Linked DNA regions of Leucothrix mucor DSM 2157. The protein of the gene in region 1 interacts with the protein of each later gene in a pairwise test. Links are inferred from orthologs where the notes say so. Each region holds a gene or a part of one and is shown in the gene's direction. Other genes may lie near its edges. The genes, in order: ctaD and LEUMU_RS0122995.

Region 1 (3,187 bases):
AGATGAACACTACTTACAAGACGTTGATAACCGACTGGTGCTGCCAGTCAATCAGCGAATTCGTTTCTTAATGACCTCTAACGATGTAATCCACTCTTGGTGGGTGCGTGAACTGGGTGTAAAGCAGGATGCGAATCCGGGCTTTATCAATGACTCTTGGGCTTATATCGAAGAGCCTGGTGTGTATCGTGGTAAATGTACTGAGCTTTGCGGAAAAGACCACGGCTTTATGCCAATTGTGGTTGAAGTGAAGTCTCAGGAAGATTATGCCGCTTGGGTCGATGAGCAGAAGGCTATTGCCGCTGCTGCAGCTGCCTCCGGTGATCGTGAGTGGTCTAAGGAAGAGCTGATGGTTCAGGGTCAAAAGGTTTACAGTACTAACTGTGCCGCTTGTCACGGTGTGACAGGTGCTGGTGTACCTGGTGCGTTCCCTGCGATGGCAGGCAGTCCAATTACGACTAAAACGGAAAACATGGCTGCTCATATCGATATCATTCTCAACGGTAAAAGTGGGACTGCGATGCAAGCGTTTGGCAAGCAGCTGAGCGATAGTGACATTGCGGCGGTGGTGACTTACGAGCGTAACGCGTTCGGCAATAACACCAACGAAATTGTTCAACCTGCAACAATTAAGTCTGCACGATAAGGAGGCAGTAACATGGCAACAACGACAACTGATATTGAAGCCGACATCCAGAATCATGCACATGACGATCATCATCATGGACCTGAGCCAGGCTTAATGCGGTGGGTAAAAACAACCAACCACAAAGACATCGGTTACCTCTATCTTTGGTTTGCATTCATTATGCTGCTGATTGGTGGTGCGATGGCGATGGTTATCCGTGCTGAATTATTTATGCCGGGATTGCAGTTTGTAGAGCCACAGTTTTTTAACCAGATGACGACCATGCATGGTTTGATTATGGTATTTGGTGCGATCATGCCGGCCTTTGTGGGCTTGGCGAATATTCAGATTCCTACCATGATTGGTGCACCGGATATGGCGTTACCCCGCATGAATAACTGGAGCTTCTGGATTCTGCCATTTGCAGGTGCCATGTTAATGAGCACTATGTTTATGGAAGGTGGCGGACCGGCCTTTGGTTGGACGTTCTACGCACCGTTGTCTACAACGTTTGCGCCACAAAGTACTGACTACTTCATCTTTGCTATTCACATGTTGGGTTTCTCATCCATCATGGGTGCGATCAATATCATTGCGACTGTAATGAATATGCGTGCTAGCGGCATGAAGCTAATGGATATGCCATTGTTCGTTTGGACTTGGTTTATCACAGCCTTCCTGCTGATTGCAGCGATGCCAGTATTGGCCGGTGCGGTAACAATGATGCTGACTGACCGTAACTTCGGTACTAGCTTCTTTGATGCAGCAGGTGGTGGTGACCCGGTTATGTTCCAGCATATTTTCTGGTTCTTCGGTCACCCTGAAGTTTACATTATGATTTTGCCGGCCTTCGGTATTATCTCGCAAATCATCCCGACGTTTTCGCGTAAACCATTGTTTGGTTACAGCTCAATGGTGTATGCAACGGCTTCAATTGCGGTGCTATCATTCGTAGTTTGGGCACATCACATGTTCCTAACCGGTATGCCGGTTGCGGGTCAGATGTACTTTATGTATGCGACGATCCTGATCTCCGTTCCGACTGGTGTGAAAGTGTTCAACTGGGTGTCTACCATGTGGAGAGGCTCGTTGAGCTTTGAAATCCCCATGATGTGGGCGGTGGCCTTTGTAATCCTGTTTACTATCGGTGGTTTGTCCGGCTTGATGCTGGGTATCGTACCGGCGGATATTCAATACCATGATACCTACTTCGTGGTGGCGCATTTCCATTATGTACTGGTAACGGGTGCGCTGTTCTCTATCATTGCTGGCGTTTACTACTGGTTGCCAAAATGGTGTGGTCGTATGTACAACGAGAAGCTGGCAACGATCCACTTCTGGTGGGCGGTACTGTCAGTGAATGTGTTGTTCTTCCCAATGCACTTCCTAGGGTTAGCGGGTATGCCACGCCGTATTCCTGACTACTCACTACAGTTTGCTGACTTCAATCTGATTGCTAGTGTCGGTGGCTTCGTGTTTGGTTTGTCCTTCTTATTGCTGGCTTACATCATTGTGGATTGCATCCGTAATGGTCGTGTCGTCAAAGAAGCACGCGTTTGGGAAAGTGCTAAAGGTCTGGAGTGGACATTGCCTACACCTGCGCCTTACCACACCTTTAACGAAGAGCCACCACGTGAGTTGATTCTTAAAGAATCTAGCCACACAGGTCATTGAGAATATAAGTGATGTCAGAAATTCAACGAAAGCAACGTGGAGCAATGGTGACAGCGGCGGTAATCGCAGCAGTCGCTATTGCGATCTTCTCTTTGACACTTATTTTGTCAGGTAAATAAATGCGCGAACCGGTTACCAAGGGATTTTGGCTAAAGCTGATTTTTATCCCAATTGCCATGTTTGGCTTCGCCTTCGCCTTAGTGCCGTTGTATGACATTCTGTGTGATGTCACCGGCTTTAACGGGCGAACCACTACCAGCAGCTATCAAGATACTGCAGAAAGTTATGAGGTGGATGAAGCGCGCACGGTATTTGTGGATTTTGCAGCAGCAGTCGCCCCTGGTTTTCCGATTAGCTTTCGCCCGAAAACCCCTCAAATGGAAGTGGTGCCGGGCAAAGTGTATACCGCGTATTTTTTAGCTGAGAATCGTTCCAAAGATATGATTGTTGGTCAGGCAGTGCCCAGTGTGGCGCCCAGTCAGGCTGCGACCCACTTTAAAAAGTTGGAATGCTTTTGCTTTACGCGTCAGGAGTTCAAAGCCTATCAACCGGTTGAAATGCCGGTGCGGTTTGTGGTTGAGCCGTCTCTTGATGGAAATGTTCAAAACATCACACTGTCGTATAACTTTTTTAGAATACAACCTGATGTCTGATTTGCGGATGTCGATGAGTGTAGGAGAAATCAATGCAGTCTAAAGAACAGTATTACGTTCCGGAAGGTAGTTATTGGCCCATCGTGGGTTCTGTTGGCATGGCGTTACTGCTGGGTGGTTTTGCAGGTTCCCTGCATGGCAGTGCCTTAGCTACCGGACTGATGGTATTGGGTTTGGCCACTATCCTGTTTATGGTGTTTGGTTGGATGGGGCAGGTTGTTCATGAGAGTGA
Region 2 (3,106 bases), 2.3 Mb from region 1 along the record:
ATGTTGGTTTCAAAGGTGCATTCGGCGAAGTTCGCATGGGTGATACTGACAACGGTTGTGACGCAGTAGACACAGGTTGGGTTGTTGATGATGAGTTCATCTCTCATAACTCTGGTGGCTGTGCTGCTGGCGACCAGAACAATATCACTTACAAAGGCTCACGTGGCCCTGTGACTTATGCAATTGGTTACAGCCCAGATGTAGGATCAGGTGACGGCGCAACTGTTGCTGGCGAAAACACTGTTTCTTTGGGTATTGTTGGTAAAATTGGTCCTGCAGCAGTTAGCTTGGGTCACGAAGTCGCTGGCGATGACAGCAACACAGTGCTGGGTGTGTCAGGTAACTTTGGTCCTGTAGCTGTTGGTATTCGTGCTAGCAAGTTCGAAGATAACGATACAGATGTAGGTTACACTGCACAGTATTCTGCTCGCGGTAACAAGTTCTACATCGGTTACGGTGATGTTAACGATGATGCGAACACATTGTTCCTAGGCTACCAGCGTTCAATCGGTTCAAACACTACATTCATCACTGAGTATGTAAATACTGACATGTCTGGTGTTGATGATCAGTACGCAATTGCTCTGAAGCACGCATTCTAATATCGCTTAACACGATATAAGAGTTAAAGAGGACAGCTTAGGCTGTCCTTTTTTGTGTCTGTCTTTAATAGGTTTTTGATAATTTTTCTTCTATAGTTGCGGGCATTCTTTTGATACTCAGGGAGCCTGTTAATGCTATTCCATTCTAAGTTGCCAAATGTGAAAACCACGATTTTCACAGTGATGTCTCAGCTGGCATCCGAATATCAGGCTCTCAATCTTTCACAAGGCTTTCCGGACTTTAATGGCCCCGATGAGTTATTAGGCCGTGTGACCGAGCACATGCGCTTGGGTCATAACCAATATGCACCAATGACTGGGGTGCAACCTCTGCGAGAAGCTATTACAGCAAAGGCATTGAGCTTATATCAAGCTAGCGTGGACACTGACCAAGAAATCACAGTGACCTCCGGCGCAACAGATGCCCTGTTCACCGCCATCACAACAATTGTAAGTACTGGCGATGAAGTGATTGTATTTGATCCTGCTTATGATTCTTACGAGCCTGCGATAGAGCTAGCGGGCGGAAAAGCTGTCCATATTCCATTATTAGCTCCAGATTTTAAGATCGATTGGCAGCAAGTTGAAGATAGTATTACGTCAAAGACTCGCGCCATTATTATGAACTCCCCGCATAATCCAACTGGCACCACCTTATCCGAGGCAGATATTCAGGCCCTACAGGCGATTGTCGCTAAGCATGATATTTTGCTGATCTCAGACGAGGTCTACGAGCACATCGTATTTGATGGCGAGCCGCACCTGAGTTTATTGCGCTACCCTGATCTTCGCGAACGCGCTTTTGTAAATTCATCGTTTGGTAAAACGTACCATGTGACAGGTTGGAAAATTGCTTACTGCATAGCGCCAGCAGAGTTAACGGCGGAGTTTCGCAAAGTCCATCAATATGTATCATTTTGCACGGTCTCGCCGATGCAGTTTGCACTCGCAGACTTTATGCAATCCAGTCCTCATCATTTGGAGCTAGCCGATTTTTATCAGGCGAAGCGCGATCGCTTTGTGGCAGGTATACAGGATTCACGGTTTAAGCTATTACCTTGTGCGGGTACCTACTTTCAGTTGTTGGATCACTCCGAAATTAGTGAGCTAGATGATGTAGCCTTGGCGCGTCAGCTGACGATAGAAAAGGGGATTGCCTCTATTCCTATTTCTGTATTTTATCAAACGCCACCTGCTCAGAAGATTCTGAGATTCTGCTTTGCTAAAAACGATGAAACACTCGATCGTGCAACGGAGTTGTTATGCACTATTTAAAGGGTGATCAGTAAATGTCTACCATTATCGAAGTCAAAGGCTTGCACAAACATTACGGTGACATGGTTGCCGTAGCGGGTGTCGATTTTAGCGTTAAGCGCGGCACTTGCTTTGGATTGCTTGGCCCAAATGGTGCGGGTAAAACCACCACCATTGAAATGATGGAGGGTATTAGCAAGCCAACGGCGGGCGAAGTGCTGTACATGGGTAAGCCGCAAGGCAGTGATTTTAAAGAGCAGGCGGGCATTCAATTTCAGTCTACTGCATTGCAGGACTTTCTAACTGTTGCCGAACAGCTTCGTTTGTTTGCCAGCTTTTACCCAAAAACCTTACCGTTCGATGAGTTGGTTGAAGTTTGCGCACTGGGTAGTTACTTAAATCGGGATGCCAGCAAGTTATCAGGCGGCCAACGTCAGCGTTTGTTACTGGCTATTGCGCTAGTGAATGATCCGCAAGTGGTGTTTCTGGATGAGCCAACTACCGGGCTTGATCCCCAGGCACGCCTTAATTTCTGGGAGTTGGTCAATCGTATTAAAGCGCTGGATAAAACTGTGCTGCTCACCACTCACTACATGGAAGAAGCCTACAACCTGTGTGATGAAATTGCGATTATGGATCACGGTAAAATCATTGCCCAAGGCTCTCCGGATGAGTTGTTATCTCAGCACTTTCAGGATGTTATTGTGGAATTACCACAAGCTGATTTCAATGCCGAGGCGACTGCGAAAATTCCTCATCGCGTATTAGATAAAGTCCAGGCGAGCGTGCAAATCGTTACGCAAGACGTTAATGCGACCTTGGCTGAGTTATTGGCACTTGGTGTTTCATTGAAAGGCTTGCAGGTTCGTCCTCGTACCTTGGAAGACTTATTTATACAACTAACCGGCAAGGAGCTTCGGGCATGATTAAGCGTATTTTAGCCATGGTGCATGCTCGTAATCTGGAGTTTGTGCGAGACCGTTCATCGCTGGGTTGGAGTTTATTGCTACCCGTATTGTTGGTGTTTGGATTGGCGTTTATCTTTTCTGATGAAGATAAGGCCTTGTATAAAGTTGCTGTGATCGCGCCAGGCTTAACGCAAAATGCGGCTCCAGATTCTACTTTGCACCCTGTGCTAGGTTTGGATCATATTCAATTTTATGGTGTTGAAGATCAGGATGCGATCGTGGCCAAAGTAGCACGTCATCAGGTCGATATGCTGTTGGATTTGCGTCCGGAGCAGATGCATT

What was found.
Region 2: the proteins of ctaD (region 1) and LEUMU_RS0122995 interact in binary tests that used the Escherichia coli proteins (3 or more experiments, as listed by UniProt). The link is inferred for Leucothrix mucor DSM 2157 from one-to-one orthologs.

What each region holds. Positions count from the first base shown.
Region 1 is NZ_ATTE01000001.1:2,736,322-2,739,508, reverse strand. The notes cover bases 125-2,980. They hold ctaD (cytochrome c oxidase subunit I), read left to right. Parts: upstream 125-658; coding sequence 659-2,302; downstream 2,303-2,980. Other genes in these bases: LEUMU_RS0112335 (cytochrome c oxidase assembly protein), read left to right, coding at 2,422-2,955; coxB (cytochrome c oxidase subunit II), read left to right, coding at 125-646. Also shown: more of coxB, read left to right, coding at 1-124; LEUMU_RS0112330 (cytochrome c oxidase subunit 3), read left to right, coding at 2,988-3,187. UniProt on the Escherichia coli protein: Cytochrome bo(3) ubiquinol oxidase is the terminal enzyme in the aerobic respiratory chain of E.coli that predominates when cells are grown at high aeration.
Region 2 is NZ_ATTE01000001.1:5,001,625-5,004,730, forward strand. Bases 31-2,805 are described here. They hold LEUMU_RS0122995 (pyridoxal phosphate-dependent aminotransferase), read left to right. Parts: upstream 31-734; coding sequence 735-1,877; downstream 1,878-2,805. Other genes in these bases: LEUMU_RS0122990 (porin), read left to right, coding at 31-602; LEUMU_RS0123000 (ABC transporter ATP-binding protein), read left to right, coding at 1,892-2,782; LEUMU_RS0123005 (ABC transporter permease), read left to right, coding at 2,779-2,805. In the rest of the region: more of LEUMU_RS0122990, read left to right, coding at 1-30; more of LEUMU_RS0123005, read left to right, coding at 2,806-3,106. UniProt on the Escherichia coli protein: Shows aminotransferase activity with methionine and histidine as substrates, and to a lesser extent also with phenylalanine.